One region of the Acidovorax sp. GW835-FHT14B10 genome, then DNA from elsewhere that is predicted to be linked to it. Evidence: riboswitches for the same ligand, from Rfam matches in the RefSeq annotation. Region 1 holds a riboswitch; the other holds the start of a gene.

What was found. A riboswitch is a leader RNA that binds a small molecule or an ion and turns the genes downstream of it on or off. The one in region 1 is predicted to bind thiamine pyrophosphate.
Region 2: another riboswitch for thiamine pyrophosphate. It lies ahead of thiC (phosphomethylpyrimidine synthase ThiC); the one in region 1 lies ahead of thiM (hydroxyethylthiazole kinase).

The regions. Positions count from the first base shown of each region.
Region 1 is NZ_JBXAGC010000027.1:55,864-66,587, reverse strand. It holds gene thiE (thiamine phosphate synthase) at 34-672, opposite strand; gene thiM (hydroxyethylthiazole kinase) at 680-1,513, opposite strand; TPP riboswitch at 1,554-1,650, opposite strand; partial or broken gene AC1Q5S_RS17980 (ATP-binding protein) at 1,675-2,091, opposite strand; partial or broken gene AC1Q5S_RS17975 (IS256 family transposase) at 2,210-3,437, shown strand; gene AC1Q5S_RS17970 (c-type cytochrome) at 3,544-4,134, opposite strand; gene soxC (sulfite dehydrogenase) at 4,118-5,416, opposite strand; gene AC1Q5S_RS17960 (MFS transporter) at 5,722-6,162, shown strand; gene AC1Q5S_RS17955 (methionine ABC transporter ATP-binding protein) at 6,353-7,396, shown strand; gene AC1Q5S_RS17950 (methionine ABC transporter permease) at 7,400-8,065, shown strand; gene modA (molybdate ABC transporter substrate-binding protein) at 8,209-8,979, shown strand; gene modB (molybdate ABC transporter permease subunit) at 9,060-9,737, shown strand; gene modC (molybdenum ABC transporter ATP-binding protein) at 9,739-10,724, shown strand, end outside.
Region 2 is NZ_JBXAGC010000007.1:118,012-128,735, forward strand. It holds gene lpxC (UDP-3-O-acyl-N-acetylglucosamine deacetylase) at 1-586, shown strand, start outside; gene AC1Q5S_RS07775 (hypothetical protein) at 794-970, shown strand; TPP riboswitch at 1,013-1,132, shown strand; gene thiC (phosphomethylpyrimidine synthase ThiC) at 1,211-3,103, shown strand; gene AC1Q5S_RS07785 (GspE/PulE family protein) at 3,281-4,669, opposite strand; gene gspD (type II secretion system secretin GspD) at 4,682-6,916, opposite strand; gene gspN (type II secretion system protein N) at 6,921-7,736, opposite strand; gene AC1Q5S_RS07800 (type II secretion system protein M) at 7,764-8,306, opposite strand; gene gspL (type II secretion system protein GspL) at 8,303-9,565, opposite strand; gene gspK (type II secretion system minor pseudopilin GspK) at 9,624-10,631, opposite strand; gene AC1Q5S_RS07815 (prepilin-type N-terminal cleavage/methylation domain-containing protein) at 10,628-10,724, opposite strand, start outside.

The DNA.
Region 1 (10,724 bases):
GATCGCGGCGCAGTACGAGTCGCCGCGGTCGCGTCAGGTGCCGGCGCCGCGCATGCTGTCGCGCAACAGCCGCGCCGCGGCGGCCGGGTCCGTCGCCGCGCACAGCGCGCTCACGACGGCCACGCCGTCGGCGCCCGCGGCCATGACGGCGGCGGCGTTGCCCGCGTGAATGCCGCCGATCGCGACCAGCGCTCGCGCGGTGCGCGCGCGGATCTCGCGCAGGCCATCGAGTCCCAGGGCCGGCGCGGCATCCGCCTTGGTCCCGGTCGCGAACACCGGGCTGATCCCGTAGTAATCGACTGGCGCGAGTTCGGCGGCGGGCAGTTGCGTCAGCGCCTCGATCGACAGGCCGATGAGCGCCCGCGGCATGAGCCGGCGCACGTCCTGCGGCGGCATGTCGCTCCGGCCGACGTGCACGCCGTCGGCGCCGCAGGCCAGCGCCACGTCGACGCGGTCGTTGATGATCAGCGGCACGCCGCGCGGCGCGAGCAACGCCTTCAGCGCGCGCGCCCGTTCGACGAAGGCCCGGGTGTCCAGTGCCTTTTCGCGCAGCTGGACGCAGCTCACGTCCCCGCGCGCGGCGGCCTCGACGACCGCGAGCACGCCGCGCTCGCCGCACAGCGCGCTGTCGGTGACCAGGCACAGGCGCAGGACGTCGATCCGGAATTCCACGGCGCGATCAGGCGCGCAGCGCCAGCTTGAGCCGGGACGCGAAGGCCTCGCGCTCGAGCAGTTGTAGGCCGTCGAGCAGTTCGATCTGCAGCCGCCCCACGCCCGCGCCGGCGGCCTGGGTGCGCTCGACGGCCAGTTCGCCGACGACGCCGAGGCAGGCCATCGCCGACACCGTGGCGCGCCAGGCATCGGGCTGCACGGCGGCGAACGCACCCACCAGGGCGCTGGCGGAACAGCCCACGCCGGTCACGCGCGTCATCCAGGGATGGCCGTTCGAGAGCATGGCCCAGCGGCCCGACGCGTCCACCACATGGTCTTCGGCGCCGCTCACGCACACCACGCCGCCGATGTCGCACGCCAGCGCCTTGGCGGCGTCCACCGCCTCGCTCGACGACGCGCCGCTGTCGACGCCCCGCGTCTTCGCCGCCAGGCCGGCCACGCTCATGATCTCGGAACCGTTACCGCGCACGATGTTCGGCGCGCCCGCGCCCATCAGCTCGGCCAGCGCGGCGTTGCGATACGGCGTGGCGCCGGCGCCCACCGGGTCCAGCACCACCGGGATGCCGCGGGCGCGGCCGGCCAGCAATGCGGTCTTCATCGCCCGGATCCAGTCCGGCTCGAGGGTGCCGATGTTGAGCACCAGCGCCTGCGCGATGCCGACCATGTCCGCCACCTCTTCCTGGGCATGCGCCATGACGGGCGAGGCGCCCACTGCCAGCAGGGCGTTGGCGTTGTAGTTCATCACCACGAAGTTGGTGATGCTGTGCACCAGCGGCGCTCGCTCGCGCACCGCCTGCAGGTCGGCCCACGCGGCGGCGGCATCGATCGGGTTGTGGCCCATCCGGACATCCTTCTGGCAAGCGGGTCGGCTGGCGGAAGGCGCAGGCTGCGCATCGCTTCCCTCCGCTGGCACGACCCAGTTCAGGTTCAAAGGGTATTTCTCAGTCGGCGCTGGCGCCGACACCCCTAGCTTTTTTCCGGGCGGTGCCCGGCTGGTCGCGATTATCCCTGGAGCGCGTCGGCGGGCTCCTCGGACCGCACCCGCGCCGCGGGCAGCTCGATCGAAAACGTGGACCCCGCGCCCGGCCGGCTCTCGATCTTCAGCTCGCCGCCGTGGCGCTGGGCCACGTGCTTGACGATGGCCAGGCCGAGGCCGGTGCCGCCGGTCTCGCGCGAGCGGCTTCGGTCGACCCGGTAAAAGCGTTCGGTGAGCCTGGGAATATGCTCCGGCGCGATGCCCGGCCCGGTGTCGCGCACCGAGAATTCCAGCCGCCCTTCTTCGGCCAGCTGGGCGCGCACCGCGACGCTTCCGCCGTCGGGCGTGTAGCGCACCGCGTTGCTTACGAGGTTGGAGAAGGCGCTGGCGAGTTCGGTGGCCACGCCGCTGATCCGGGCGCGTGGCGCCGGCTCGAAGCGCAGGTCGAGCGTCTTGCCCAACGCGGCGGCGACCGAACGGGCATCCTGCTCGGAGGGTGTGCAGAATTTTGTGTAAACGGACAATTCCACGCGGGCGCAAGCCCGCATGTCCGCAAACACCATGGCCCCCAAGAAACACGACGTCCCCGAAGAACTACTGGCCGGCTTGCTGGCCAACTACAAGAAGCCTGAAGACCTGATTGGTGAGAACGGCCTGCTCAAGCAACTGACAAAGCTGCTGGTCGAGAAAGCGCTGGACGCCGAGCTAACCGAGCACCTGGGCCACGAGCGCCACGAAGCCGTCGCCAACGCCAGCGGCAACACCCGCAACGGCAAGAGCAGGAAGACCCTCAAGGGCGAGTTCGGCGAACTGCCTATCGAGGTTCCGCGTGACCGCCACGGCAGCTTCGAGCCACAGCTCATCCCCAAGCACCAGGCTCGCTGGAGCGGCTTCGACGACAAGATCATCTCGCTGTACGCCCGCGGCATGACGGTGCGCGAGATTCAAAGTCACCTGCAGGAGATGTATGGCACCGAGGTCTCGCCCAGCTTGATTTCATCGGTGACCGATGCGGTGGCCGACGAGGTCAAAGCCTGGCAGGCACGGCCGCTCGAAGCCATCTATCCCATCGTTTACCTGGACTGTATCCATGTGAAGGTGCGCGAGGGCGCAGTGCGCGTCAAGGCGGTGTACCTGGCCATCGGCATCACCATGAACGGGGAGAAGGAGGTGCTGGGCCTGTGGCTGGCCCAGACAGAGGGTGCCAAGTTCTGGCTGCAGGTGGTGACCGAATTGCGCAACCGGGGCGTGCAGGACATCTTCATCGCCTGTGTCGATGGGCTCAAGGGCTTTCCCGAGGCCATCGAGGCCGTGCTCCCCAAGGCGGTGGTGCAGCTGTGCGTCGTGCACATGGTGCGCCACAGCCTGAACTACGTGTCGTGGAAAACGCAGGAAAGAGGTGGCCACCGATTTGAGGCGCATCTACCAATCGGCCACCGCCGAGGAGGCCGAGCTGCGCCTGGGTGAGTTCGAGGCCAAGTGGGATGCCGAGTACCTGCCCATTGGCCAGTCCTGGCGCAGGAACTGGAGCCGCTTGACCCCGTTCTTTGACTACCCGCCTGAAATCCGCAAGGTCATCTACACCACCAATGCCATCGAGTCGGTGAACATGGGCTTGAGGAAGCTGACGAAGAACCGGGGTTCGTTCCCAAGTGACGAGGCGCTGACCAAGCTGTTTTATCTGGCCCTGCGCAACATCAGCCAGAAGTGGATCATGCCTATCCGCAATTGGAAAGCTGCGCTGACCCACTTTACCATTCAGTTCGCAGACCGCATCTCTGTCAACTGAAGTCCGACCCGTTTACACAAAAAATCGGACACGCCCGGCCGAGGGCAGGGCGCTGCAAACTGGAGGGGGGGATGGCTCGCCCCCTAATGCGAACTCCCTCGCGTGCTCATTTCGAGTGCGGTGCCTTGGAAGCGGGTACGAATCTTTCAGGCCGGTGATCCGCAACGAAGCCATTTCGGTTCGGCATCTGCACCTGGGGTAGCGTGCTGGCATCGAGCGTGGCATCGGGGCCGACGATCTTCGCCTCCGAGAGGATGTAGGCCGAGATGGCATAAACCTCGTCATTGCTCAGACTGCCTGGTGTGTACAGAGGCATTGCACGCTTGACATAGTCGAACAGCGTAGTTGCATAGGGCCAGTAACTTTCGATTGTCTTCACGGGCGCCTTCTTGGCGTCGCTGTTTACCAGGCTGCCGCGACCACCGATGAGCTTGTCTCCGATGCCACCCTGTAACTTGTCGCCATGGCAGGCCACGCACTGTGCCTCATAGATCGCTTTTCCCTGCATGACTGAACCTGATCCGAGTGGCAGACCGCGCCCATCGGGCAGCGGCGAGACAAAGGTCTTCAATTCGTCGGCGGTCGCCAGGCTGCCGATGCCGAACCCCTCGGCGGCGGTGTTACCCGCCGCGAAGCACGAACTGGTGAACAGACAGAAAGCGGCGAAACGAACTCCGCGCTCAATAGTGGTGGACATTGGAGACCTTTCCGTCATTCGCGACCTGCCAGCTCTGGATGGCATTCAAGTGATAGATGGAGCCGATCGGACCATTCAGTGCGCCGCCCCGCGCGGCAATCAGCTGCCCGAGTGTGGGTTGCACGTAGCCCGTGTCGTCAGTGCAGCGACTTTGCAGGATGGCCGCCTTGCCATCCCAGCGCCAAGGAAGTCGAAAACGCGTGTGGCAAATGGGCAGAACAGGGCCCTGCAGCGCTGCCGTCTTCCAGGTCGCGCCGCCGTCGGTCGAAACCTCTACCTTCCTGATGGCTCCGCGACCGGACCATGCCAATCCAGTGATTTCCAGAAAACCAGGCCCGTCAAGCTGCATCTCACCGGACGGCGAGGTGATGACGGACTTGGCATCCATCTCGAACGAAAACTGCACCGCCTTGCCATCGGGCATCAGATCTGTGTATTTGGAGGTCTCCTCGCGCGTCATGAAGGGCGTATCGGAGACCTCGATGCGGCGCAGCCACTTGATGTGGGTGTTTCCTTCGTAGCCCGGCACGATCAACCGAAGTGGATAGCCCTGCTCGGGTCGAAGCGCTTCTCCGTTCTGGCCGTAAGCCACCAGACAGTCCTTCAGTGCTTTGGCCATGGGGATGCTGCGGGTCATTACCGAGGCGTCGCCGCCTTCGGCAAGTAGCCATTTGGCATTGGTGCGCAGACCCGCTTCACGCAGTACCGTGGCCAGAGGCACTCCAGTCCATTCGGAACATGAGGTGAGACCATGCGTGCCCTGCACAGTCTTCATTGTTGGCTTGGACCATTCGGTCAGGCCGTTCCCCGAGCACTCGATGAACATGATGCGCGACAGCGACGGGAACCGGCGGATGTCGGCCATCGTGAACTTTCGCGGCTGCTTGACCATGCCGTGCACGTACAGCATGTGCTTGGCCGGATCGATCACCGCAGTTCCGCCGTGACTGCGCTCGAAGTGAAGACCCGAAGGCGTGATGATGCCGATACTGTTCTGCAGCGGTGTCATTGTCCACGACGACGCAGGCGTCGCGGTCTTGAAGCGCGTGCGGACCTCGGTCTCAAACTGAGAGCGTGAGCCATAGCTTGAGTCCTCCAGCGGATAGCCCTGGGTCTTGGTCGCGTCGGCAGGCACCTCGCGTTCAACCGCGCCCAGCGGCGCCGCCGCGCGCGCGGTACCTGCGACACCAACGACGGCTGCTGTGCCATTGATCAAAAAGCGTCTTCGGAGGCTGCGCATGCGCTCGGTGTTGGCAGTTGCAGCAAGGGTTCGGTCGTCCATCAGATTGTCTCCTCTTCGGTTGTGAATCGGTCTGTGGTCCCAGGTGCAGGGGTACGCTCATCGCTACCTCGATACCTGCATCGTCCAGGTCCGGTGCTCAGGGCGCCGGGCCGAGCGTGATAAACGCGTTGGGCAAAAGCTGCGTTGCACCTTTCATGGCGCGGTTTCTCTAAATCAGCTTATCCAAGGTGCTGGCATCGTGCTCATTCGTAACTACTTATTGACAAATTGTCATTCTTTTGATTAGCGATAATTCGCCCTGCTAGCACACGGGTACGGGCGTGTTAGAAACGGGAATACACGGCATGTCCCTGATTGACAGCAACTGCTTTAAGTCGCCTGGGGGAATCAGACAATTGCGCAGACTAATGTTCTTCTTCCAGGGCCAATTCATGCTGGCACGGCTGGAAGGGGGCAGGTCAATTGCCAGCGGCCTGCTGTTGCTGGCGTGGGTACCCGTGGTGGCCTGGGCCGTGCTGGGCTGCTTCCTGGCGGGGCTGGGCTTTTACATGCGGCACAACACTTTGCAGACGCAAGCAACGCAGATGGCGCCGCAGGCGCGGGGCACTGCCGTCACGCTGTTTGCCTGCCTGTTGTTTCTGGGGCAATCCATGGGCGTGCTGGTGGTGGCGGCCAGCGTGGACCGGGGTTGGCTGGCAGCGGTGTTCACCGGTCCCGCGCTGGGGGTGCTGGCCCTCGGCGCGTTGGTTGCGCGCGAACTGCAGGCCCGCCACCGGCCGGCGTGAGGGGTCCCACCCCCGCCGGAGTCTTCCTGGATGTGCGCCGATGACGGCGCCGCGTTGGCCAAATAACCAGAGGGTCTTATTACTTTATTTTTTGATATTTTGATGGTTTATATTTTCTGATTACAGTTCAGCCTCCCTCCAACTTTTTGCGCTGCGGTGGCTCCAGGCCTTCGCGGCGCAATGTCATTTCATGATCGATTTACGGGGTATCACCCAGATTTATCCGGGCCCACAAGGCCCGGTCGAGGCCCTGCGTGGCATCGACCTGCACATCACGCCGGGCGAAGTGTTCGGCATCATCGGCCGCAGTGGTGCGGGCAAAAGCTCTCTGGTGCGGGTGATCAACCTGCTCAACCGGCCCACCCGGGGCGAGGTGATCGTGGCAGGCCGCGATCTCACGCAACTCAAGGACGCCGATCTGCGCGCCGCGCGCCGCGACATCGGCATGGTGTTCCAGCACTTCAACCTGCTGTCGTCGCGCACGGTGTTCGACAACGCCGCGCTGCCCTTGGAGCTGGCGGGCATGGACAGGGCGGCCATCCGTGCGCGGGTGAATCCGCTGCTTGATCTCGTGGGCTTGTCGGCACTGGCCGACCGCTACCCCGCGCAGATTTCGGGTGGACAAAAGCAACGCGTAGGCATTGCGCGCGCGCTGGCCAGCCGGCCCAAGGTGCTGCTGAGCGACGAGGCCACGTCCGCGCTCGACCCCGAAACCACGCGTTCCATCCTGGCGCTGCTGCGCCAGGTCAATAAAGAGCTAGGTCTCACGGTGGTGCTGATCACGCACCAGATGCAGGTCATCAAGCAGGTGGCCGACCGCGTGGCGGTGATCGATGCCGGGCGCATCGTGGAGCAGGGCCCCGTGATCGACGTGTTCACGCGCCCGCAACAGTCCATCACCAAGAGCCTGATCGATGAGATCGTGCCGCAGGAGCTGCCCGCCAGCGTGCTCGACCATGTGCGCCACCTGTCGGGCCAGCTGCAGGGCAGTGTGGGCCAGTTGCTGCGCCTGTCGTATTCGGGCGAGCGGGCCTACCAGCCCATCCTGTCGCGCCTGATCCGCGAGCACGGGCTGGACCTGTCCATCCTGCATGGGCAGATCGACGAGATCCAGGACCAGACCTTCGGCTCGCTGGCTGTGTATGCCAGCGGAGACGGCGCCCGGCTGCAGACCGCCATTGCGCAGCTGCGCGGCGAAGGCGTGGTGGTGCAAGAAGTGACAACGGAAGGTTGAGCGATGTTCGAGAATTTTTCAGAAATGATGCTGGAGCTGTTTGCCACCTCGCTGTGGGAAACCATCGTGATGGTGGGCATCTCGGGCGTGGTGGGCGGCCTGATCGGCATTCCGCTGGGGGTGTTTCTGCGCCTCACGGACCGGGGTGGTGTGCTCGAAAACAGCCCGCTCAACAAGACCGTGGGCTGGATCGTGAACGCTGTGCGCTCCACGCCGTTCATCATCTTGCTGGTGGCGATCATCCCGTTCACGCGGCTGATCACGGGCTCGTCCATCGGCACGGCGGCTGCCGTGGTGCCGCTCACGCTGGCGGCCGCGCCGTTCGTTGCCCGCCTGGTGGAAACCGCGCTGCGCGAAGTGGACAACGGTCTGGTCGAGGCCGCCCAGTCGATGGGGGCGACCACCGGCCAGATCGTCTGGAAGGTACTGCTGCCCGAGGCCCTGCCCGGCATCGTGGCCGGCCTGACCATCAGCTTTGTGAGCCTGACCGGCTACTCGGCCATGGCCGGTGCCATTGGCGGCGGCGGCCTGGGCGACCTGGGTATCCGTTATGGCTACCAGCGCTTTTTGCCCGACATCATGCTGGCCGTGGTGGTGGTGCTGATCTTCTTTGTGCAGGCCATTCAGAGCCTGGGCGACTGGGCGGTGAGGCGCCTGAGTCATCGCTGATTGCTATAAATAAAATAGCTTATGATGCTTGCTGCATAGGCGCTAGAGCATTATTCCATTGAAAATTGACCGGATCGCATCAACAGGTCCGTGTGGGGTGGCGGCAATGGGCGGGTCCGGATGCGTGCCGTATGCTTGCGGCCATGCTTTTTTTTCGCCCCTTGCTGTTTGTCAGCGCCATGCTGTGTGCCGTCTCGGCCCATGCCGGGAAAATCACCGTGGCGGCTGCGGCTGATCTGAAGTTCGCCATGGACGAGATCGTCACCACCTTCCATCAGGCCCACAGCGCCGACCAGGTGGATGTCATCTACGGCTCGTCGGGCAAGTTCCACGCCCAGATCCAACAGGGCGCGCCCTACGACCTGTACTTTTCGGCGGACATCGCCTTTCCGCGCGCGCTGGCCAAGGCCGGATTCGCCGCCTCCGAGGCCAAGCCCTACGCCCTGGGCCGCATCGTGCTGTGGAGTGCCGGCATGGACGCCCGCCAGATGACGCTGGCCAGCCTGACCGGCGCCAAAATCGCCCGCGTCGCCATCGCCAACCCCCGGCATGCACCCTATGGCAAGCGCGCCGAAGAAGCGCTGCGGGCTTCGGGCCTGTGGGACAAGGTCGAACCCAAACTGGTCTATGGCGAGAACATCGCCCACACTGCGCAGTTTGTGCAGACCGGCAATGCGCAGGTGGGCATCATCGCGTTGGCCCTGGCGGTCAGCCCCGAACTGGCCAGAAAGGGCGGTTACTGGCTCATTCCGGACGATCTGCATGCGCCGCTGGAGCAGGGGTTCATCATCACCCGGCGGGCAGAGAACAACGCGCTCGCCCAGCAGTTCGCTGATTACATGGGCAGCAAGGCCGCCCGCGCCGTGATGACCCGGTATGGTTTCGTCCTGCCCGGCGAAACCGCCAGCAAGTAGGGTGCCGGCGTACATGCAGGCATTGGTCATGGCTTGGGCTGCATCGCCGGGGCACCATGTGATTCGTGGGAGGCAACACCATGCTGACGGACGGTGACCTGCAAGCCCTCTGGCTGACCGTGCGCCTGGCGGGCCTGGTCACCCTGATCCTGCTGCTGCTCGGGACACCCATCGCCTGGTGGCTGGCACGCACCCCGTCGCGCTGGAAGGGACCGATCGGCGCCGTGGTGGCCTTGCCCCTGGTCTTGCCGCCCTCGGTGCTGGGCTTTTACCTGCTGCTGGCGATGGGGCCCAGCGGCTTGGTGGGGCAACTCACCCAGGCATTGAACCTGGGCCCACTGCCTTTCACTTTCGGCGGCCTGGTCATTGCCTCGGTGTTCTATTCCCTGCCTTTCATGGTGCAGCCACTGCAAACGGCTTTCGAGGCGGTGGGCGACCGGCCGCTCGAAGTGGCCGCCACGCTGCGCGCCTCGCCGCTCGATGCCTTCTTTACCGTGGCCGTGCCGTTGGCGGCGCCGGGTTTTCTGACGGCCTCGGTGCTGACTTTCGCCCACACCGTGGGCGAGTTCGGTGTGGTGCTGATGATTGGCGGCAACCTGCCCGGCGTCACCCGCGTGGCCTCGGTGCAAATCTACGACCATGTGGAAGCGCTGGAATATGTGCAGGCGCACCGGCTGTCGGCGGTGATGCTGGTGTTCTCGTTTGTGGTGCTGCTGGCCCTGTATGCCTGGCGCCCGCAACCCAAGAGGGGTGGCTGACATGGCAGGCATCCAGGCGCGTTTTCGGCGCGAGTGGCCGGGCTTTTGTCTTGACGTGGACCTGGGCTTGCCGGTGCGCGGCGTGACTGCGCTGTTCGGCCCGTCTGGCTCGGGCAAGACGAGCGTGCTGCGCTGCATTGCCGGGCTGGAGCGCGCCCCGCAAGGGCGCCTGGTGGTGGGCGGTGATGTGTGGCAAGACGCTGGCCGCTGGGTTCCTGCACACCAGCGTCCCATTGGCTATGTGTTCCAGGAGGCCAGCCTGTTTGCCCATCTGACGGTGATGGGCAACCTGCGCTACGGGATGAAGCGCAGCCAGGGCACGCAGCAGGCGGGCTTCGATCAGGCCATTGCCCTGCTGGGTATCGGCCATCTTCTCGATCGCAAGCCCGACACCTTGTCCGGGGGCGAGCGCCAGCGGGCCGGCATTGCGCGGGCATTGGCCGTCAACCCGCGCCTGCTGCTGATGGACGAACCGCTGGCCGCGCTGGACCTGCAGCGCAAGCAGGAAATCCTGCCCTTCCTGGAGCGCTTGCGCGACGAGCTGGACATCCCCGTGCTGTATGTCAGCCACTCACCCCATGAAGTGGCGCGGCTGGCCGACACCCTGGTGGTGATGGACGGCGGCCGGGTCGTGGCCAGCGGGCCGCTGGCGCAAACGCTGGCCCGCATCGATCTGCCCATCACGCTGGGGGAAGACGCTGGCGCGGTGCTGGATGCCACGGTGGGCGAGCTCGATCATGAATGGCATCTGGCGCGCGTGGATTTTTCGGGGGGCAGCCTGTGGGTGCGCGACCAGGGTCTGCCCGTGGGGCGCCGCGTTCGGGTGCGGGTGCTGGCGCGGGACGTGAGCCTGGCGCAAGAGCCGGGAAGCAGCAGCATCCAGAACGTGCTGCGCGGCTGTGTCGACGCCGTGGGAGACGACCAGCACCCCGGCCTTGCGCTGGTGCGTGTGCGCGTGGGTGACGCCATGCTGCTGGCCCGGCTGAC
Region 2 (10,724 bases), on a different contig from region 1:
GCTGCAAAGCGCAGGCATCGAGTTGCAGAACGCGCCGCGCCGCTTCATTCGCGTGACCCGGCCGGTCGAGGTGCGCCAGGGCGAGGGGGCCGCAGCCAAGTGGGCAAGGCTCACGCCCTACCATGGCTACAAGCTCAGTTTCGAGATCGATTTCGACCACCCGGCGGTCGACTCCACGGGCCAGCGGGTCGAGTTCGACCTGGGGGCCGGCAACTACAGCCGCGATATTGCGCGCGCGCGCACCTTTGGCTTCACGCGCGACGTGGAAATGATGCGCTCCAGCGGCCTGGCGCTGGGCGGAGGGCTGGACAACGCCATCGTGATGGACGACTACAAGGTGCTCAACAGCGAGGGCTTGCGCTACGACGACGAGTTCGTCAAACACAAGATTCTCGACGCCATGGGCGACCTGTACCTGGTCGGCAAGCCCCTGCTGGCGGCCTACAGTGCCTTCCGTTCGGGCCACGCCATGAACAACCTGCTGCTGCGCGAGCTGCTGGCGCAGCGCGACGCCTGGGAAGAAGTGACGTTCGAGGACGAGCGCCAGGCGCCCCGCGGATTCCTGCAACCCGCGCGGGCCTGGTGAACATGAACGTCCCCCTGAGCGACCTCGCGCCTCGGTGCCGCCGCCAGAGGCGGCAGCTCTTCAGGCACGTCCAAGCTTGCGCAGGCAGGCTTGGAGTCGCGGCCCTCAGCCTCCAGGGGGACGACGCCCTCGCTGCGGGGCGGCCCTTGCCTGGCGTCCCTGGCCAGCGCTGCGCAAGTTTTCGCCGCGCAGGGGGGGGGCGCTGAAATGCTGCTGTTTCGCTGGCTGTCCATGGCACTGCTGCTGGCTGCAGCGGTTTCCTTTGCGTTCTATGCCGGCACGGGCCAGGCGCGCTACAAGCGCTTTGGCCTGGTGGTGCTGAAGTGGACCCTCATCGCGGCGGTCTTTTTCTTTGCCGTGCTGTTCATCGGGCGCCTGGCCTGAAAACCGGCACGGCAGCAGCCGCCGCCGCGCTGGCCTATACTCGCGCCTGCTCCGGGGTGTGCTGATGCACTGAGATGCGGAGGCCTGAAATGCGGGCCCAGACGCGAACCCGACGAACTTGATCCGGTTCATTCCGGCGGAAGAAGAGCCGATCCCTCCATGCCCCAGTTGTCCCGTGCAGCTGCGGGGGAGCAGGTCCATTCCGGAGCAGCCCCGCCACCGGAACCAGGAGACTGCCCCATGAATGCCCCCGAACCTGTCGCCCGCGAGAAATTCGCCGAACTGCTCGCCCTCACCCGCGAACCATTCCCTGCCTCGCGCAAGGCCTATATCCCCGGCCACCTGCACGCCGACCTGCGTGTGCCCGTGCGCGACATTGCGCTGACCAACGGCGAGCAGGTCAGCGTGTACGACACCTCGGGCCCCTACACCGACCCGAACGCCGTGATCGACGTGCGCCAGGGCCTGGCCAGTGTGCGCGGCGGCTGGATCACCGGCCGCGGCGACGTGGAGCATTACGAAGGCCGCGCTCCCGTGGCGCTTGACGACGGGCAAAAGAGCGAGGACGCCACCCGCCTGGCCCAGCTGCGCACCGAGGCCGCCGCCCTGCAGCGCAAGCCGCTGCGCGCCAAGGCCGGCGCCAACGTAACGCAGATGCACTACGCCAGGAAGGGCATCATCACCCCCGAGATGGAGTACGTGGCCATCCGTGAAAACGGCAAGCGCGAGTGGATGCAGCAGTACCTGGCCGACGCGGGCCGTGAAAAGCGCCTGATGGGCAACCCCCTGGGCGCGAGCATCCCCCGCATCATCACGCCCGAGTTCGTGCGCGACGAAGTGGCCCGGGGCCGCGCCATCATCCCCGCCAACATCAACCACCCCGAGGTGGAACCGATGGCGATTGGCCGCAATTTCCTGGTCAAGATCAACGCCAACATCGGCAACTCGGCCGTCACCTCCAGCATCGAAGAGGAAGTGGAAAAGCTCGTCTGGGCGATCCGCTGGGGCGCCGACAACGTGATGGACCTCTCGACCGGCAAGAACATCCACACCACGCGCGACTGGATCGTGCGCAACTCGCCCGTGCCGATTGGCACCGTGCCGATCTACCAGGCGCTGGAGAAGGTGGGCGGCATCGCCGAAGACCTGACCTGGGAGATCTTCCGTGACACGCTGATCGAGCAGGCCGAGCAGGGCGTGGACTACTTCACCATCCACGCCGGCGTGCGCCTGGCCTACATCCACCTCACGGCCCAGCGCCGCACCGGCATCGTTTCGCGCGGCGGCTCCATCATGGCCAAGTGGTGCATGGCGCACCACCGCGAGAGCTTTCTGTACGAGCACTTCGAGGACATCTGCGACATCATGAAGGCGTACGACGTGTCGTTCAGCCTGGGCGATGGCCTGCGCCCTGGTTGCGCATCTGACGCCAACGACGAAGCGCAGTTCGCCGAACTGCACACGCTGGGCGAACTCACCCAGGTGGCCTGGAAGCACGACGTGCAGACCATGATCGAAGGCCCCGGCCATGTGCCCATGCACATGATCCAGGCCAACATGACCGAGCAGCTCAAGACCTGCCACGAGGCGCCGTTCTACACCCTGGGCCCGCTGACCATCGACATCGCGCCGGGCTACGACCACATTGCGTCCGCCATCGGCGCCGCCATGATCGGCTGGATGGGCACGGCCATGCTGTGCTACGTGACCCCCAAGGAGCATCTGGGCCTGCCCGACCGTGATGACGTGAAGCAGGGGATCATCGCCTACAAGATCGCCGCCCACGCGGCCGACGTGGCCAAGGGCCACCCCGGCGCCCGCTCGCGCGACGATGCCCTCTCCCAGGCGCGCTTCGACTTCCGCTGGCAGGACCAGTTCAACCTGGGCCTGGACCCCGAAACGGCCAAGGAATACCACGACGAAACCCTGCCCAAGGACTCGGCCAAGGTGGCGCATTTCTGCTCCATGTGCGGGCCCAAGTTCTGCTCGATGAAGATCACGCAGGAAGTGCGCGACTTCGCTGCGCAAAAGGGCATGGCCGAGGCCGAGGCGCTGGCGGCGGGCATGGAGACCAAGGCCGAGGAGTTCCAGCGCGGCGGTGGCAGCCTGTATGTGCCGATCCAACCGGTCTGACGGTTGCTATTAAAAAAGAGCTTCTGGCGCTTTCTGTATAGGTGCTGGACGCTCTTTGTGGCGAATGGCGCTTATACGGTAAACGCTTGCAGCCATTGAACAGGTCGCATTGCGCGCCCGAATTTCCCGTGGCGGTACAGGGTGCAACGGCGCCAGCCACCGTCGCACCCCAGGGGATCAGTCCCTCGTTACCCGCACCACTTCTTCGCGGCTGGTGATGCCGGCGGCGATCAGGCGCTCCCCGTCGTCGCGCATCAGCGCCATGCCGTTGGACAGTGCCACGGCGCGGATGTCGGCCTCGGAGGCCTGGTTGTGGATCTGGGCGCGGATGGTGTCGTTGGTCACCAGCATCTCGAACACCCCCGTGCGGCCCGCGTAGCCGGTCTGGCCGCAGGCGTCGCAGCCCTGGCCGGTGCAGTGGGTGCAGATCTTGCGCACCAGGCGCTGGGCCAGCACGCCCAGCAGGGACGAGGACAGCAGGAACGGCTCCACGCCCATGTCGGTCAGGCGCGTGACGGCGCTGGCGGCATCGTTGGTGTGCAGCGTGGCCAGCACCAGGTGGCCGGTGAGCGAAGCCTGGATGGCGATCTGCGCGGTTTCGAAATCGCGGATCTCGCCGATCATGATGATGTCCGGGTCCTGGCGCAGGATGGCGCGCAGCGCCTTGGCAAACGTCAGGTCGATCTTGCTGTTGACCTGCGTCTGGCCCACGCCGGGCAGCTCGTACTCGATGGGGTCTTCCACCGTCATGATGTTGTTGCGCGTGGCGTCGAGCCGGCTCAGCGCGGCATACAGCGTGGTGGTCTTGCCCGAGCCCGTGGGGCCGGTCACCAGCACGATGCCGTGGGGCTGGGCGATCAGGCTGGTGAAGCGCTGCAAGGTGTCGCCCTGCATGCCCACGGCTTCGAGGCTGATCTTGCTTTCGCTTTTGTCCAGCAGGCGCAGCACGGCGCGCTCGCCATGGGCGCTGGGCAGGGTGGACACGCGCACGTCGATGGCCCGGGTCCCCAGGCGCAGGCTGATGCGCCCGTCCTGCGGCAGGCGTTTTTCGGAAATATCGAGGTCGGCCATGATCTTCAGGCGCGAGATCAGCGCCGCGTGCAGCGCGCGATTGGGCTGCACCACCTCGCGCAGGTTGCCGTCCACGCGAAAGCGCACGCTGGAATGGCGCTCGTAGGGCTCGATGTGGATGTCGCTGGCGCCATCGCGCGCAGCCTGCGTGAGCAGGGCGTTGAGCATGCGGATGATGGGTGCGTCGTCTGCCGTTTCCAGCAGGTCTTCCACGGCAGGCAGTTCCTGCATCATGCGCGAGAGATCTGCGTCGGACTCGACCTCGCTCACTACCGTGGCGGCGCTTGATTCACCCTGCGCGTAGGCGGCGCTGATGCGCTGGGCCAGGCCATGGGCGTCGAGCGGCAGCAACTGCTGCACGGGGTGCTTGCGCAGCACCTCCGACAGCGCGCTGGCATTGGGCTGGGGGCCGTGCCACAGCACCAGCTGCTGGCCGTCGTCCTCCAGTAGCAACTGGGCGGTGCGCGCAAAGGCGTAGGGCAGGGGATGGCGCATGGTGGTGCCGCCTCAGGGCGTGCTGACGGGCGCGGGCTCGGATGGCACCGGCGCGGGCGGCGCGGCCTCGGGGCGCAATGCGGGCAGTACCGGGGCAGCCGAGACCGAGCCCATCACGGCGCTGGGCGCGGGTTGCGCGACCTGCTGCAGCGCACGGATGGCTTCGTAGCGGTCGAGCATCAGTGCGTCGCTGGCGGCGGCATCGCGCACCACCACCGGGCGCAAAAACACCATCAGGTTGGTCTTCTTGCGCGAGCGGTTCTCGCTGCGGAACAGGTTGCCCAGCACGGGGATGTCGCCCATCAGGGGCACTTTATCCTCGGCCTGCTGGTAGCTGTCTTCCAGCAGGCCGCCGAGCACGATGATGCTGCCGTCCTCGACCAGCACGTTCGACTCGATGGAGCGCTTGCTGGTGGTGGGGCCGTTCACGTCCTTGAGGGTGTTGCCGTCGATTTTGGAGACCTCCTGGTAGATGGCCATCTTGACGGTGCCGTTCTCGTTGATCTGGGGGCGCACGCGCAGCATCAGGCCCACGTCCTTGCGCTCCACGGTGGTGAAGGGGTTGACCGAGTTGTTGCCGGTGGTGTTGGCGTACGAGCCCGTGACAAAGGGCACGTTGTTGCCGATGACGATGCGGGCCTCTTCGTTGTCCAGCGTCATCAGGTTGGGGGTGGAGAGCACATTGGCATCGCCGCTGTTTTGCAGGAAGTTGGCCAGCGCGCCCAGGTAGTACTGGCCGTTGACGCGCGGCGCCAGTGCAATGTTCAGGCCTCCGCCCAGCGATGCCAGTGCCGTGGCGCTGCCGGTGGCAATGCCGGCGGCCAGGCCCAGGATGTTGCCGCCCGACACCGCCGAGTTGGTGCCGATGGCGCCCACCACGCCGTCGCCCTTGCTGCCCAGCACGCTCTGCCACTGGATGCCGAACTCGGCCAGCTTGCTGGCCGTGACTTCCACGATCAGGCTTTCCACCAGCACCTGCGCGCGGCGGCCGTCGAGCTTGTCGATCACGGCGCGCAGCTGCCGGTACTGGGGCTCGGGCGCGGTGATGATGAGTGAGTTGGTCGTGGGGTCGGCCTGGATCTGCCCGCCGGTGGAGGGCTGGTTGCCGCTGGCGCTGCTGCTGGAGCCCCCGCCTGCACCCATGCCCAGGCCGCCGCTGCCGGCGCCCAGCCCGGCGCTGTTGCTGGCGCTGCTGGCGCCGGCCGTGCCGGAGGACGCCACCGTGGTGGACAGGCCGCTCGTTCCCGCAGAGCCCGACGACGCGGCGTTACCCCCCGTGGCCGAGATGGCTGCGCGCAGCGTGGTCGCCAGCTTGGTGGCATCGGCATTCTTGAGATAGACCACATGGATGTTGCCGCTGGCCGCGCCGCTGCCGGGCACGGGCGGCTGGTCGAGCTTGTCCACCAGCGCGCGCACCTGGGCCACGCGGGCCGGGTTGGCGGCGCGCAGGATCAGCGAGTTGCTGCGCGGCTCGGGCAGCAGCGTGGTCTTGAACGAGGTGTCGGTCTGGCCCTGGGCCGCGGCCGGAGCGGCTGCGCCGCCCCCATCGATGAGCCGTGCCACCAGAGGCGCCAGGTCGGCGGCCACGGCATTCTTGAGCGGGATCACCTCGACATCGCTGGCGTTGGACACATCCATGGCCGCCACGATGCGCGCTAGGCGCTGCAGGTTGTCGGCGTAATCGGTGATCACCAGCGAGTTGTTGCCGGGGTTCACGTTGATGGTGTTGTTGGGGCTGATCAGCGGGCGCAGCACCGGCACCAGGTTGGCCGCGTTCTCATAGTTGAGCTTGAAGATCTGCGTGACGATCTGTCCGCCGCCGGGGCCCGCCGCGCCGCCCCGCGACACGCTCACGCTGCCGCCCTGCAGCTTGGCATCGGCCTCGGGCACCACCTTGTACAGGCCGGCGGACTCGACCACCGTGAAGCCCTGCAGCCGCAGTGCCGCCAGAAATTGCTGGAAGGCCGCCGCGGGTGTCACGGCCCGCTCGGTGATCAGCGTGAGCTGGCCTTTCACGCGCGGGTCCACTACCACATTGCGACCAGTGATGGTGGCCATGGTGCGGGCCACGGCCTCGATCTCGGCGTTGGCAAAGTTCAGCGTGACGGGCTCGCCCGGGCGCACGCTGCTGGTGCCGGTTCCTATCGCCGTTTGCGCATGAACTGGACCACTGGTGCATACCAATAAAGCGCATGCAGCTATCGTGTTGATAGCAAAATGCAGTCGGGGTGAAAGATTGGAAGTCATAGCGTCAACCCACGGTGATGATGGAGCGCGCGCCATTGCGCCGTCCGATGATGTTCAGGAGATTGGCCAGGGCCGCCTCGCGCTCGGGCTTGGCGCTGGCCTCGCCGGTAAAGCGCAGGCGCTGGCCCACCCATTGGCCGCTGCCGTTCAGCCGCAGGTCGCCGTCGAGTGTGTTCAGCGTGAGCGTGGGCACTTCGCCGCCCTGCAGCACGAGCCGGTAGCTGCCCATGGGGCGCAGGGTGGACAGGCGCGAGGACATGGCCCGCGCGTCCAGTTGTGCTGTGCCCGCCAGTACCAGGCGGCCGGCGGTCCACAGGGCTTCGAGACCCTGGGTCTGCAGGGCCAGCTGGCCCTGGGGTTGCAGGGTGTTCCAGGGCGTTCCCAGGCCGGTCAGCAGGCCGGCGGGGAACTGGCTCTGGCCATCGGCGATGGCCAGCCGCGCGCCGCCCCAGCGCGCGTCCACGCGGGCCTGCAGGGGCGCAGCCATGCAGCAGGCGGCGTGCACCTGGGCGTGCAGGCCGGTCCAGCGGGGGCGCAAGCGCCACTCCAGGCGCCCGGGCAGGGCGGTGCGGTCCTGGCTGGCGCCGCCGCCGGTCAGCACCAGCTGGGCCGAACCGGTCCACACGGTGCCACGCGCCTGGGCCAGCAGCACTTGCCCCTGGCTGGCGCGGTCCACTGCCAGGGCCAGCCACCGCGCCGGTGCAAAAACCACCAAGGCCGGCAGCACACCCGCAAGCACGCCGGCCGCCGCCCAGCCCCAGGGTGCGCGCGGGGCTGCCGTGGCATTGCGGCGGGGGCGGGAACGCTGGGAAGAGGGCACGGTGCGCAACACGGAAGAGGCAGTTGGTCAGCGGGCTGGCAGGGCCAGCACCAGGCTGCCATCCCAGCGCGGTACGGCTGCAGCGGGCCCATTGCCGAGGGTGGCGGGGGCCGCAGGGCTGGCCGCTGGCGCACTTCGTGCGAGACGGGCCTCGATCGGCACCGCCAGCGCATTGCTGCGTGCCTGGGCCAGCCATGGGGCCAGGGCGTCGGCGGGCGCTCCCTTGAGCGTGATGGTGGCGCGGTCGCCCGCCAGTGTGAGCTGGGCCGTGGCGCCCAGGCGCTGGGTGAGCGCGCTGCGCAGGCTGGCCACGGCATCGCCGGGTGCGCTGCGGGGTGCGGTCTGCAGTTGCAGGGCTTCGGCCTGCAGGCTTTGCATGCGCTGCAGCTGGGCATCCAGGGCCGCATGGCGCGCGGGGGCCGTGCGCAGCGTGGCCAGGGCCGGTGCCAGGGCCACCCACCACAGCAGCGCCAGGGCCACCACGGCGCCCGCGGCCAGCAGCAGATTCTGCTCGCGCGGGGCCAGGGCTTTCCAGCGGTCTTGCAAGACGGTGTGGAAGGAGGTGTTCATGGTGTGGTCTCCGGGCGCAGCAACAGGCTGCCGTCGTCCAGGCGGGCGCTGTAGCCTGCCGCTTGCAGCCGGGTGGCCAGGGCCGCCTGCTCTTCGGCCGTCAGCGTCACGCCGCGAAGGCGCAGCTCGCCCGCGGTGTATTCGAGTGCATTGGGCAGCTGGCCCGCGGGCAGGGCGGCCCCTGCTGCCGCGAGCAGGGGCTCCAGGTCGCGCGGTGACACGCTGCCGGTGGCCTGGCGCAGCGTGGCCAGTTCGCGTTCCATCTGCACGGGGGCATCGACCACCACCTGCACCTTGGGAAATGTCTGGGTGAGCGCCTTGCGCACACCGGCCTGCTTGGCGGCAAGTGCACCACGCTCCTGCCAGGCCCAGGCGTTCAGGCCCACCAGGTGGGCGGCGGCCAGCAGGCCTGCGCCCCAGCGTGCCGCGCGCCACTGTGGCGCATGCAGAAAGGCGCTGGCGGCGCTGCCGGCCTTGCGCAGGGCGCGGGTGCGCCCGGTGCTGGCCAGGTCGAACTGCGCCAGATCCCAGTCGCTGCGCGCCGCATCGAGCGCGCGCTGACTGGCGGTGTGCAGCACCACCGACTGGCCCAGCGTGCGCTCGGCCAGTGTCGCCACGGCGGGCTCGGCGCGCACCGGCGGCATCGCTTCGCCGGGGTCTCCGGGACGGGTGGCCGGGCCGATCAGACCCAGTGCCGCAGCGGACAGGGGCAGCACGGCCACGCCCTGATCGGGCCCGTGGCCGCAAACCACGAGCTGGGCATCCTCGGGGCTGCCCAGCGCAAACAGCTCGGGCCCGCCGCTGGCGGTGGGGCCCGGTGCAAATTCGGGCACCACGCGCGCGACGCGCCGGCCTGCGGCCTCCAGTGTCTGCAGCGCTTCGCGCAGCCAGGCCCGGTCGCACACGGCCACCCACACCGGCTCGCCGGCGCGGGCACCCGGTTGCAGGGCAAAGTGCAGCTGGGAAGGTTCGTCGAGCAGCTGGTCTTCCAGCAGGCCTTCGAGCACCGAGCGCAGGCGCGGTGTCTGCTGGCCCCCCCCCAGCGGCACACCCTGGGGCAATTGCACGCGCTGCCATGAAAGCGCCGCTGCCGGCACCACCGCCACCACCTCGCCGCCCGGCCGGGCAGGCTCGGGCAGCAGCGGCGCCGGGGCGCTGGCGTGGCGAAGTGCGGTGTGGCCGTCGGCGGTCAGCGTGTAGCTGTAGGCAGTGGCGGACCCGGAAGGTGCCTGGGGCAGGAAAAGGATCAGGGTGCTCATGGGCGGGATTTGCGGGCCATTTTAGGGGGCAGAGTTGACAGTGCTGCGGCAAGGGCGCTCAGCGCGCCGCTGGGGGCGCAGCGGTCGCGCCTGCGCTGTCAAAAGCGCCGCGTTCGCGCCACAGCGTGGTGACGGTGGTGCCCTGGCGCATCACCAGCGAGCGTTCTTCCACCACGCTGGTGCCCAGGCGCAGGCGCCCGCGCACCTCGAAGTAGCGCGAGGCGATGGCATGGTCATCGGCGTTCAGCGCAATGCTGGCGCCCAGCTGGTCGGAGACATCGGTCAACGCCCGGAAATGGCGCGCCTGCCGGGCCTGCACCAGCTTTTGCGCGTCCGCCATGTCCAGCCCGTCGATCGCGGCCGACAGCACATCCACGTCGGCCGTGTTCAGGTTCACCGGGGTGCGCATCGGCAACAGCGTGACATGCGGCGCCAGCACGGTCAGTGTGGCGGGGGGCAGGCCCAGCCAGCCCAGCTGGGCCGGGGTCGGCGGCAGCAGGGGGGCGCTGCTGTTGGCGCCCTGGCTGGCTTTGGCTTCGCGCAGGCCCTGCACGAGCAGGCTCAGTTGCTGCGCAGGCAGGCCCAGGCGCTCGAACAGGCGAGAAAACTGGCGCAAGGAGCCCGCGTTGACCTTGTCGCCATCGACCAGGTTGGTCAGGTTCAGCCGCCCCTGCAGGTCGGTGATCTGGCCGGACAGAAAGGCGTCGGTGGTGTCGGTGCTGGCGTCGTCCACCTGGGTCATGTTGCGGTCGGCCGCCAGAAAGGTGGACAGGCGCGCCTCCTGCAGCGGCACGGCCCAGGGTTCGGCCAGGTGGTCGGCACCGCCGGTGATGCCGTCCTCGCGCAGGATCAGGCGCGACCAGTCGAGCGCGCCCACCAGAATCCAGGCCGACTGCAGCCGGGCGCGCTCAGCCGTCTCGACCTCGACCGCACGCCACTGCTGCCACAGGGCAGCGGCGGCAAAGGTGGCCACCAGCGTTACCGTGAGCATGGCCGCCAGCAGGGCCGCACCGCGCTGGCGGGCGGGGCCTGCAGTGCTTTGCAAAGGGGTGGTGCGGTGCCTCATGACTTGCCGCCACCCAGCACCGGGTTGACCCAATCGCGCGTGATCTGCCCGGCCAGCGCCTGGCCCGGGCGGATGGTGATCTGCAGGCGCACG